3 regions of the Exiguobacterium sp. FSL W8-0210 genome follow, and region 1 is predicted to be linked to each of the others. Evidence: riboswitches for the same ligand, from Rfam matches in the RefSeq annotation. Region 1 holds a riboswitch; each other region holds the start of a gene.
What was found. A riboswitch is a leader RNA that binds a small molecule or an ion and turns the genes downstream of it on or off. The one in region 1 is predicted to bind thiamine pyrophosphate.

Region 1 (4,186 bases):
AGGTTGTCAGTTCACCGTCCTCGAGTTCAACGATCGAGGTGACGACGGCGTCTAAGAAGACCCGGTCGTGAGAGACGAGCAGGATGGTTCCTGTGTAGTCCCGTAAGAACTGCTCCAGCCATTCCACGGCAGCTAAATCGAGATGGTTCGTCGGTTCGTCAAGAATGAGCAGATTTGGCTCCATGAGTAACATGCGACCGAGACAAATCTTCGTCTGTTCACCACCGCTCAACTGGTGGAAAGGACGAGTGAGTAACGGACGAAGGTGTAACCCGTTCACCATGCGCTCGATCTTCGAGTCGAGTAGATAGCCATCCTTTTGTTCGAACGCATTCGTCGCTTCCGCATATCGCGCGAGTAACGCATCAAGATTCTCTGGTGCTGTCGCCATCATTTGCTCCAACTGTTGCATCCGAGAACGGATCACGAGAGTCTCTGCAAACGCTGTCCAAAGGACGTCGAGTCCGGTCAGCGTCTCACTATATACAGGAAGTTGTTCCAAATAGCCGATCGTCAAACCGCTCTTTTGATAGATGACACCACCGTCCGGTTGCTCAAGGCGAGCAAGCAAGCGGAGTAATGTCGTCTTACCACTCCCGTTTCGTCCAATCAGACCGACACGGTCGTGTTCGTTTAAGAAGAGGGAAACATCCGCTAAGATCGTCTCGCCTCCGAATTGTTTTGTCAGGTGTTGAATGTCGCAAATCATCATATTCAATTGATCCTTTCGCGCGCATCAAAAAAGGAGAGCGCAAATAGCACTCTCCCTAACGTGTGAAAGATGCGCTTTGCAGTATTTTTCATTCATGAAGTTCTTAAAAAAGGACAGACGGGTGCCTTAGAACGCCATTTCATGAAAAATCGCGCGCAACAGATACAATTGTTCCATCAACCAGTGTTTGCACGCGGCAAAGTCCATCTTTTCACACCACCTTTCGTTTCAGATACATCTAGTTTACTATTTTTTTGTCAGTTAAGGAAGTCTGAATTATTTGAACACACCCGCGATTGAACTGAAGAAGTCACTGAGTCCATCAAATAATTTAGCGAAAAATCCTTTCGTTTCTTCTGAAGTTGCGAACGCGTGGATGTCTTGTCCCGCATTTTTCAATCCACTCTCGATTTGTCCCCAGTTGATGTTCGCTTGCTCCATTTGATTGAATAGATTCGTCAACCGGTCCATTTGTGCGTCAGACAACTGGATATTGTTGTTTTGAATGACTTGGACGATCAGGTTTTCGATCTCGACTTTGGTTTCCGGTTTTTGATTGGCGATCTCAGCCTTGATCTCATTCATTAAGTCAGCGACTTTATCCGTGCCGACCGTTTTTCCGACGTCTGATGTGACCGATAATTCTTGCTGTGCTAAATCCTTGCGTTCGTCACTTAACTTAATTCCCGTCTCAGCGGAAGTTTGATCGTACGCTTTCATGATTCCTGTCAGTGCCGATGTCCCGGTCACCTTGTAGGGAGAAGTGATCGTGATGTCGGCATCTTTGACACCCGCTGTGACGAGAGCGTTGAGATACATATCCTTCGTCACCCATGTGATGTTCTCCGTCGAGACGGAAAGTCCATCTCCTTTTTCCGTCAGTTCAATCTTAGCCGAAGAATACATGTTGCCACCTTTTTGCGACTGTGGAATGTTTTTCCCGAGATATTTTTCTTCGTCAGCAGAGGTTGCGATGATCGGCGTGATGCCTTCCGGTGCATTGAGACGGGAAAGCACCCATGCTTTATCCTTTGCGCCGAGTGACTCCCCGAGTGTGACGATCGTCTTATCGACGACTTGTTCGGCGGATGCGGCTGTTGGGAGTAATAAAGCAGAAGCGATAACGGCTGACGCCATGATTTTTGTTGGTGTATGCATAATGAAATCCTCCAATTTGTAAGTAACAGAATAAATTATAGTATCAGGTACTAAAGTTAGTGTACGAGAACGAAAGAAGTTCGGAATCGGTCTGTAGATGGAGACGGCATCCGTCTTCTGACACTCCATAGTATAGCGAAAAGAGGACAACTTGACTTCCATTTTCAGCATGCTATAGTGGATGGGAATCGAATAATGACCACTAGGGGAGTCGGTAGGCTGACTGAGACGAACGAAGACGTTCGGACCCTTTGAACCTGATTAAGTTCGTACTTACGGAGGGAAGTGGCGTCAAGTCTTGTTCTTCTTGCGCCATGCCCGTGTGTTTCGGGGTGGTGTTTTTTCGTTTCATACCAAACGAGGAGGATGAGATCATGACATTCACACAAGAAATCAAACAAGCGGCACAAGCGTATTGGAACAGTAGTTTTACGCACCCATTCGTTCAAGGAATCGGAGAGGGGACGTTACCACTCTCGAAATTTCGGCATTACGTCATGCAGGATGCCTATTACTTAAAACACTTTGCGAAGATTCAAGCGAAGGCAGCGTCAAAAGCGGACGACTTCGCGACGATCGCGACACTTGCCGAACATGCTACTTCGACTTACGAGGCAGAACTGAGCTTACATCAATCATTTTTTAAGCCGCTCGGTATTACGGCAGCAGACCTTGAAGCATTTGAACCGGCACCGACAGCATATGCGTACGTCTCGCACATGCATCATGCGAGTGAAGGAACGCTTGGTGAGACGATTGCTGCCATCTTGCCATGTTACTGGTTGTATTATGAAGTCGGGCAACAATTACTGACGTGTACACCGGAAGAAAAAATCTATCAGCAATGGATCGACACGTATAGCTCGGAATGGTTCGAAAAGGTCGTCTTTGAACAGATTGCACGGCTTGATGCGCTGGCGGAGCAAGCGAGCCCAGCGGAACGCGAGCGAATGAAACGTCATTTCGTGACAAGTTGTTACTATGAGTTACTCTTCTGGCACATGGGGTGGACGGAAGAGACGTTTGCGTCAGTTTACGAAACGATTCCGGCACGAGAGGTATCTTCTTGAATCACTAAATGGTAGAATTAGGAATACCATTTAGTGAGAGTTGGGATTGGAATGGAAATCATCGTGATCGCACTTGTGATTCTCGCGGCATATGTCGTGCAACAGGTGCTCGGAAAAGTAAAAGTGAGATTTGTTGGGTACATCATTCCCATCTTGATGGCGGTGTACGGAACATATGCTACGATTCAGAATTTTCAGGGGTTGCTTCAGTTCGGTTTTACAACGGGGAGTTCCATCGCGACTATCCTAGTCGTCATCCTCTATGTTTCGTTGACTTATTCACTTCATCGTGTCTACAAGCGTTCGAAAGAAGAAGCCGAATATCCGTATCAATCGTTAAAAGACCGAGGCATCCTTTAAGGAGCTTCGGTCTTTTGGTGTATCACGTCATCATTTTTTCCAGTTTTTAAAGCCGTCACCGAATTCGAGATGCAGTTGATCGGTAAAGACACCGTTCTGAAAGACCGGCACATCTACCGGTAAAGTGCCTTGCGGTTTGAACGTTCCGAAGATCGCTCGGATACCTGCAGGCAGGTTCGGTCCCGCTGATTTCAGATTGCCTGCTTCGGAGTCTGGTCCGTTCGGGTCGCCTTTGAAGCCATAGACGAGGACGTGTGCCGGTGCGTCCGGTTGAACGGCGACATCGTATGGGTTACGGAGACTGAGCAGGACGGATGGTGAATCCGTTTGTTTCGCATAGCGGAAGATCGAAGCCGGAACCGCTTGTTCTGGTGCAGTAGGTAGTAGTTTAGCACTCGTGTTGACGTTGGAACCGACGATGATGTAATCTGCTGCATCGAGTTGCGCCCGTAATGTCGGGTTTTGGTCGAGCGGTAGCGTAGTAGTTGAGTAATTCGCTGTCGTCACGTGCCAGTTCCGATTCTTCGGTAGGGACGCGATCGTTTTTTTCATGCTGTCCGTTTGATCCGTCGCAGGAGCGATCACAAGAACATTTGCATTCTTTTTCGGTTTGAATGGTAACGTCCGCTGATCATTTTTCACGAGTGTGACCGCGGCTTCCGTCATCGCGCGTTCTTTTGCTTTATGCTCGGGACTGCCGACGATTTGGTTCGAGTGCGCGATTTTTTCAGCTAGGGATGTCGTGTCAGTCGTACCGTTCCAAATCCCACGCTCTGCTTTTAGCGTCAAGATTCGTTCAACCGATTGATCAATTCGTTTCTCTGAAAGGCGACCGTCTTTGACTGCTGCGATCACATCCTTGAAAATCTGATCGAGCTTTGTGACA
Region 2 (4,186 bases), 240 kb from region 1:
GGACGACACCGACACCGGCGCGGACGAGTTGCTCTGCCGACGCCGTTCCGAGCGCTCCCATGCCGATGATCAGCACCTTCGCTGATGCCAAGCGTGCTTGTCCCGCTTCCCCGATCGGTTGAAATCGAGTTTGCCGTGAGTAACGGTTCATCGAATCAATCCACTCGTTGGACTACTCGCGACCGCATACTGTTTCTTCTCGATACGTCCCGCTTCGTAACCGAGGCGCCCTGCTTCGACAGCTAGTCGCATCGCACGCGCCATCTTGACCGGATCTTGGGCATGGGCGACAGCTGAGTTCAATAAGACACCATCCGCACCCAGTTCCATCGCATAGGCGACGTCGGTCGGTGAACCGATCCCGGCGTCGACGATGACCGGGACCGTCGTCTGCTCGATGATAAATCGCAAGTGGAGCGGATTGAGGATACCTTGTCCGGAACCGATTGGTGATGCAGCCGGCATGATGGCGTGACAACCGATTTCCTCGAGTCGTCGTGCGAGCACGACATCGTCTGACGTATACGGTAAGACGATGAAGCCTTCTTTGAGTAATTCTTCAGAAGCCCGTAACGTCTCGATTGGGTCCGGTAGTAACGTCTTATCGCAACCGATCACTTCGACCTTCACCATGTCACACATACCGGATGCCCGCGCAAGCTTTGCTAACCGAACAGCTTCCTCCGCCGTCTTAGCACCGGCCGTGTTCGGCAGTAAATCGTACTTCGCTAAATCAAGCGACTCCAAGAAATTCGCTTGTTGTTTGTCGAAGATGTCGAGCCGACGGACGGCGAACGTCAAGATTTGTGAAGCAGACGCATCGATTGCTTCTTGCTGTACGGTAGCATCCGTATATTTCCCTGTTCCGAGCAATAACCGTGATTCAAATGTCTTTTCTCCAATTTTCAGCATGTTTATCCTCCTCCTACGAAATGAACGATTTCAAATGTGTCATTGTCCCGAACGACTGTCTGACCGTACGCCATGCGATCGATGATTTGTCGATTCTGTTCGACGATGACGAGCTTTTCCCCTAAGCCGAGTTGCGTGAGCATGTCCTCGATCGTTTCAATCTGATCGATCGTGTGGTCATTGCCGTTAATCGTAATGTTCATCGGACTTCCTCCTTCTGAATCAACCGTAATGTATTTACCAAGACTTCCGCTGTCGCCGGTGCGAGTAATATGCCATGCCGATGATGCCCCGTCGCTAGGAAGATCCGACGGGATGAATCGGCGACTCCGATATATGGCAAGCCGGACACCGTTTGTGGCCGTACACCGGACCAGACTTCTTCGATGACCGCGTCACGAATCGGTGGATACAGTCGTTCTGCTGCTTGAAGCAACGACGTGACCCCTGCGACACTGACACCGACCGTCTCGTCGTGCGGCAGTTCGGTCGCACCGATCAAAATCCGACCGTCTGCTTTCGGAACGAGGTAGACGGCGTCGTCAAACAGGATCGAGCGTAACGGCTGACCCGCGAGACGGACGGCGAGACATTCTCCTTTGACTCCATATGTCGCAATCGAAATACCAGCTGTATCGAGCAAGGCTTGCGACCCGCGTCCGGCAGCGACCGTCACCGTTCGTCCGGTCCACGTTCCCGCATTCGACTCGACCCTGATGAAGTCATCGCTCTCTTCGATGCGTGTGACATCTACCTGTTCTTCAATCGATATACCACGTGCGTGTAAGGCATACATCAATGCAGTCGTCAGTCGTCGTGGATCGATTTGACCGACCATTGGAAACAGATGCTCGCGTCCTTTACGCTTTAACAAAAACGGTTGTTCCCGGTACCCACAATCGATGCCAGTCTCTCGCTCGAGGCGACGAGCAAGCAACGGATACAGACGACGACTTCGCGCGGCAAGTGCATGCAATTCCTCTCTGAGCTCGATGTCCGTCGCAAGCATCCCGGCAGCCGCGCGACTCGTTCCTTGTCCACCTGCTCCGCGTTCTAAGACGACGACGGATTCATTCTGACAGGCGAGACCGTAAGCAAGCGTCAAACCGATGACTCCACCGCCGATGATGATGTGATTCGTCATACCCGTACCCCCTGATAATGCTTGACGGCGGCGAGTGGATCCGATTGACCGAGAATACCCGATAAGACGGCGATTCCGGTTACACCGGTCGCTACGATTTCAGGCATGCGTTCTGGTGTGATCCCGCCAATTGCAATGACTGGTTTCGTCGTGAAGGTGACGACTTGCTTCAAGGCGTCAATACCTCGTGGTGGCATGTCCGGCTTCGACGCTGTCGGATAAATATGACCGTACAGCAGTCGGTCGGCTCCTTCCGCTTCTGCTGCCAGTGCCTCTGCTAGTGAATGGACCGATTTCCCGATGACGAGATTCGGAAAATGACGTCGCACATCGCGGACACGCAAGGAACGGCGCGTCAGCTGCACACCGATGCCGGCGACATGGGCGACGTCGACCCGGTCATGAACCGTTAACTGTTCAGGCGAATAACCATGCCCAAGGAGTGCTTCAATCAGATCAAGTAATTCTGCCGCCGATAAGTTCGGTTCACGTAGATGCAGCTGATTCGTATAGGGTTGAAGGGATTGAAAGGTCTTTATTTCGTCAAGCGGATTAATGGATCCCGTCGAAATCAGATGTAAACGCATCATGTTCTTCCTTTCCATACGAAAAAGGACCACTCCCGATGTTGAAAGGAGTGGTCCGAAAATGCGCTGAAGCGCTAAGGATATCTAGGGTTTCGAGCCACTTCCCTCCGCTAGTACGAACTAGATCAGGTTCAAAGGGTCCGGATACTTCCGTCTCAGTCTGCTGGGAGACTCCCCTAGTGTCTTTTCGTGTTTAATTGGCTTGCCCCATTAGTCTAGCATGAGTCGCTTTGCTTCGCTAGTCCTAGTTGAGCGCTTCCACTTGCTGAATCAGCTCCGATTTCGTCGGTCGCTGTTGCTCTTGGCTGTCGGCATACGTCTGCTTTAGCTTCAGGATGCGCATTACTTTAGCGTCGAGCATCTCCGGCGTCAGCGTTTTGTCTTTGACGGCTTGCATCACTTCGGCATGGACCTTTGTGTAAGCACCTGCCTCTGAAAACATTGCCATATCAGCTCCGTTGACGAGCGACTGACGTGCCGCTTCCGCGAGACCATATTGTTTCGTGATCGCTCCCATGACGAGATCATCCGTGATGATGACACCGTTGAATCCGAGTTGCTGACGCAAGAGGTCAGTCAAGATCGGCTTTGAGAGCGAGGATGGATGCTGATTGTCATACGCGGGATAGAGAATATGGGCAACCATCACCATCTCGGCGCCCTCTTGAATCGCTTCTTTAAACGGTAACAGTTCCGTCCGCTTCAATTCTTCCTTTGATGCCGTCACTTTCGGTAGCCCGACATGGGAATCAACACTCGTATTGCCGTGACCGGGAAAATGTTTGACGACTGGAATCGTTCCCGTCTCCTGCATCCCGTGCATCAGGGCCGTACCAAGCGTCGCGACGGTCTTCGGATCAGCACTTAACGCACGGTCGCCGATGATCGGATTGTTCGGATTACTGTTGACGTCAAGGACCGGCGCGAAGTCCATGTTGAAGCCATAAAAACGTGACAAATGTCCGAGCGTACGTCCGACGTCTTCCATTTTCACTTCATCTGCTCCTTGCGCCATCCGTTGACTCGTCGGTAAACGTAATCGTTGATCCGGTACCCGGCTGACGCGTCCGCCTTCTTCATCAATCCCGACGAAGGCATACGGTTTTTGGTTCGTCTCTTGAATCGCACGCGTGAACGTCAAGAGTTGCTCTTCCGACGTAATGTTTCCGCCGAGCAATAAGACCCCGCCAATCGCATGCGTCTGTAACAATTTCCGGTCAGCTGCTGAAAGTTCCGTGCCGGCGACTCCGATGTAGAGCAGTTGATCGATCTTTTCTGACGTCGACATCGCTTTAAGTTGATGCTTTAATCGTGCTTGTTGTTGTGCTTCCTTTGTCGGCTCAGGCTTTGGTTTCTTCGCCTCCGTCGGTTGCTTCGTTGCTGGTTGTGATGGTTTCGTTGGTTCCGTCGTCTCCTGCGCACACCCTGCAAGCAACAGACAACCGATTAGTACGGTTTTCTTCACAAAGGATCCTCGCTTCGCACACCATTGATCGAATAATAGACGGAAATCTCAGCGTTCAGGGATTGCGAGACCGAACAA
Region 3 (4,186 bases), 410 kb from region 1:
CGTCTCGATCGCGACTCCAGGATGGTACCGACGATCCGTCACTGCATAGATGGAGTAATCAATTGACACGTTCTGTCACCTCCACCAGATCTTGCACCGTCATGAGGCTGATGGCATTGAACAACTCTCGTTTAAAATCACCAAGACCTTGCGCGGAGGCTGCTTGTTCTCCTGCTTTTCCCATGACGAATGTCCCGTGGACAGCCGCCTCAAATGCCGTATATCCTGCACCGAGGAAGCTCGCAATCAAGGAGGCCGTCATGCAGCCCGTACCCGTGATGTCTCCCAAACGTGGTGTTCCTACATGTAATTCCATTTCACGCGTTCCATCCGTGATGTAGTCGTTCGGACCTGTCACGACGAGGACAGATTGGTGTTTGCGAGCGAATGCACGAATGCTTTCTCGATCCATCATTGCATCTCCCGCAGCATCGACTCCCTTAGTTCGCCCATCTTCCCCAAGTAACGTCTTGATTTCAGAAGCATTTCCTTTAATGACCGTACACCCGAGATCAATGAGTTCTTTAGAAAAGGCAGTACGTAATGTCGTTGCCCCTGCTCCAACTGGATCAAGAACGATTGGGACATTCAAACGTCCCGCTTCACGTGCTGCGAGTCGTTGAGCTGCTTGCATGTCTGCATCAATCGTACCAATGTTTAAGACAAGAGCTTGTGCGAGTCTAACCATCTCTTCTACTTCACGAATGTCTTCCGCCATGACGGGTGATGCTCCAACAGCGAGTGTGACGTTTGCGCAGTCGTTGATCGTCACCGTGTTCGTCAGATGGTGAATGAGTGGTTTGTGTTCAAGAATGGTCGTAAACATGTGTATCCCTCCAAAGTGAGTGAAAATGATGTGTCGGTCCAATACCTTGTCCGAGGGCAAATCCATGACGAATTGCCTCCGTGACATAGCTCTTTGCCTGTCTTACACTATCTGTTAAATCTTCTCCAAGCGCCATCCGCGCCGCAATCGCCGCAGATAAGGTACAACCAGTTCCATGAGTATGTTGATTGTCTAACCGTTCCGATGTGAAGCGGTGTTCCACTTCCCCATCAAACAACAAATCCGTCGCAGCTCCTGAGAGATGTCCACCTTTTAGTAATACTGCCCCTGTCTGTGTAGCCAATTGATGCATCGCCAGTCGCATTTCCTCTAGATTGGTCACTGATCGTCCTGTTAACCGCTCCGCTTCCGGTAAATTCGGTGTGACGAGTGTCGCAAGCGGCAGAAGTTCTGAAATCAATGCTTGTTCAGCTTCCGTCCGCAATAGGGCATGACCACCTTTAGCGACCATGACGGGATCTAATATGATAGGAACTGTCTGTTTGCGGAGATGTGTAGCAATGACACGAATCGTCTGCGCATTCGAGACCATCCCGATTTTGATCGCATCGACACGAATGTCTGAAAAAATCGACGTTAACTGGGCATCTACGATTTCTGGGGACAACTCTTCCACCGCTTGAACACCCAACGTATTTTGCGCCGTGACGGCTGTCAGGACGCTCATTCCATAAACCCCTAAAGCCGAAAAGGTTTTTAAATCTGCTTGAATCCCAGCTCCACCACCGGAGTCGGATCCTGCAATCGTCAGTACATGTTTCATGTTCTTTTCACCTTCCCATCGAGCAATGTAAGGGAGTCGTGACCGACAAAAAAAAGCGTCGACCGCTGTAAAAAAGCAGTCGACGCTATACGAAAGCGTTATACACGCATTCCGGTATCCGTTCGGCTCAACTTTCCTACGCTGGTATTATCCAGTTCAGGTAATAGGGTCGAAAACAGATTGGTTTTCCTCTCAGCCGGATTCCTCCAGCTCCCCTAGTTGCTCAAGTATTCGTTTCGCCTTAACTGTAGCATAGAGAAGAAAAAAAAACGAGCCGAAGCCCGTTTTGATTACAGATATGCTAATGGATTGACTGCATTTAGAGGAGAAGAGGCACTGTATTGATAGCCTCCGACATGTAGTTCGAAATGTAAGTGTGGTCCTGTTGAATTCCCTGTACTACCAAGTGTCCCGACTTGCTGACCTTGAGAGACCGTTTGTCCTGCACGAACCGATAATGAACTCATATGTGCGTAGACAGTCGTGTACACTTGTCCATCGAGGAAGTGAGAAATCATGACATGATTGCCGTAAGGTCCACCACCTGATGCTGTAATGACCGTTCCAGCTGCTGCAGCGACGATTGGAGATCCGACCGAACCACTGAAATCAACACCGTTGTGGAACGTATAACCGTTCGCGCCGCTTGCTGGTCCGAATCCTTGTGACACTCCACCAGAAGATGGTCGAACGAATTTCCCTCCACTCGAAACAACCGGCGGGACAACAGAATCAGTTGATTCCGAACTCTTACCTGCTTGTTTTGCTGCTTGAGCATTCGCTTTAGCGGCTTTTTCGGCTGCCGCTTTCTCCGCTGCTGCTTTTTCAGCCGCTGCTTTAGCAGCTGCCTTCGCTGCCGCAATTGCACGTTCTTGCGCTTCGAGAGTCGCTTGAAGTTCTTTTGCGTCTAACAGTTCTGTCGTGAACTTCGTCTTCCCTTTTCGTAATTTCTTCAGCGTGGCACTACGTTCTTTCATTTGAAGCTTTAACGCTTTCTTTTGTTCAAGCAATACTTTCTTTTCTTGCATTTGCTCCGCTTTTTTCTCAACGAGCGCTTGTTTTGCTTCTGCTAATTTTTGTTGCGTTGCGATGTAATCCGAAATCATTTTATCGTCTTGCTCAGCGATTTTTTTCCCCGCCATGACACGGCTGAATAAATCACCTAAATCCTTCGATCCAAAAATGACTTCTTCCCATTTAATCGAGTTTCCATCGTTCTCTTGGAAAACACGCAAACGATCACCGAGTAGTTCTTCCTGTTTCTGTAACATTTCTTCGTAACGGACGATGTCTACCTTTAACTCATCGATTCGAACGTTCAACTGTTCGATTTGTTTATTTTTTTCAGAGACTTGGAAAATCTTTTCGTTGATTGCTGCGTCAATTTGATTGATTTGACGTTGCTCTTTTGAGATTTTAGCTTCTTGTTTTTTGATCGCTTTTTCAAGTTTACGTTGTTCAGCGGCATTTTCAGCCTTTTTTTCTTTAATGGTCGCTGCTGCGATCGGTTGCGTTCCTGTTATAAGTAATGCTCCTAAAACAATGGTAGAAATTAGTTTTTTTAGCATATATCGTTTTCCTCACTTATGTTTTTTTCATATTTTATTATAGTATTCAAGTTTCTCTCATATCTGAAATAGATTATAGCACCGTAATCGTTTCAAAAAAATTTCATTTACATTTCAAATGAAAACGATTTTTTGTAATATATGATTTGTTTTTTGAAAATGACAAAAAAAGAACCGTTGCATATGCAACGATTCTTTACGATTAAAACATCGACATTGGATTGACTGAGTTAGCTGGACCTGTTGCACTGTAGCTGTATCCACCAACGTGAATTTCGAAGTGTAAGTGTGGACCTGTTGAGTTTCCTGTGCTACCACGTGTACCGATTTGTTGACCTTGGCTGACACGTTGACCTGCACTAGCGTTCAATGAACTCATATGTGCATAGACTGTCGTATATGTCTTCCCGTTCAATTGGTGAGCGATCATGATGTGATTTCCGTAAGGTCCGCCACCTGATGCTGTAATGACTGTACCAGTTGCAGCTGCCACGATTGGCGTGCCAACTGGACCACCGAAGTCAATCCCGTTATGGAACGTATAACCATTTTCTCCGCCTGCAGAACCATACCCTTGTGTCACAGCACCAGCAGTTGGATGAATGAAGAGTCCGCCTGATGATGGTGACGGTTTAGGTGTCGCTGGAGCTGACGGCGCTGGAGCTGGCGCAGTTGGTGCTGGTGTAGATGGTTTTGGTGCCGATTGTTTTGTCGAACCAGAAGGTTTTGCTGACTGCGCTGCCTTCTCTTGTGCTGCTTGCTGAGTTGCTGCTTCTTTAGCGGCTTGCTCTTCTGCTTCTTTTTGAGCTGCTGCTTGCGCTGCTTCAGCTTCTGCTCGTGCTTTTGCTTCACGTGCAGCTTGAGCTTGACGTTCTTTTTCGATTCGCGCTTCACGTTCACGCGCTGCTTTTTCAGCTGCAATCGCTTTTTCTTGAGCAATCAAAATTTGCTGGACTTCTTTTGCATCCATCAATTGTGTTTCGAACTTTTCTTTTTTCTTACGTAGTT

Region 2: another riboswitch for thiamine pyrophosphate. It lies ahead of MKY22_RS06340 (thiamine phosphate synthase); the one in region 1 lies ahead of tenA (thiaminase II).
Region 3: another riboswitch for thiamine pyrophosphate. It lies ahead of thiD (bifunctional hydroxymethylpyrimidine kinase/phosphomethylpyrimidine kinase); the one in region 1 lies ahead of tenA (thiaminase II).

The regions. Positions count from the first base shown of each region.
Region 1 covers NZ_JBBOUK010000001.1:994,991-999,176, forward strand. The annotation lists gene abc-f (ribosomal protection-like ABC-F family protein) at 1-709, opposite strand, end outside; gene MKY22_RS05130 (hypothetical protein) at 782-1,012, shown strand; gene MKY22_RS05135 (DUF1002 domain-containing protein) at 989-1,870, opposite strand; TPP riboswitch at 2,065-2,171, shown strand; gene tenA (thiaminase II) at 2,245-2,940, shown strand; gene MKY22_RS05145 (hypothetical protein) at 2,992-3,300, shown strand; gene MKY22_RS05150 (glycoside hydrolase family 3 protein) at 3,331-4,186, opposite strand, start outside.
Region 2 covers NZ_JBBOUK010000001.1:1,231,363-1,235,548, reverse strand. The annotation lists gene MKY22_RS06360 (ThiF family adenylyltransferase) at 1-151, opposite strand, end outside; gene MKY22_RS06355 (thiazole synthase) at 148-912, opposite strand; gene thiS (sulfur carrier protein ThiS) at 915-1,115, opposite strand; gene MKY22_RS06345 (FAD-dependent oxidoreductase) at 1,112-2,056, opposite strand; gene MKY22_RS06340 (thiamine phosphate synthase) at 2,053-2,646, opposite strand; TPP riboswitch at 2,729-2,831, opposite strand; gene nagZ (beta-N-acetylhexosaminidase) at 2,888-4,108, opposite strand; gene MKY22_RS06330 (OsmC family protein) at 4,105-4,186, opposite strand, start outside.
Region 3 covers NZ_JBBOUK010000001.1:581,300-585,485, reverse strand. The annotation lists gene thiE (thiamine phosphate synthase) at 1-69, opposite strand, end outside; gene thiM (hydroxyethylthiazole kinase) at 59-826, opposite strand; gene thiD (bifunctional hydroxymethylpyrimidine kinase/phosphomethylpyrimidine kinase) at 807-1,610, opposite strand; TPP riboswitch at 1,727-1,837, opposite strand; gene MKY22_RS03035 (murein hydrolase activator EnvC family protein) at 1,901-3,178, opposite strand; gene MKY22_RS03030 (murein hydrolase activator EnvC family protein) at 3,381-4,186, opposite strand, start outside.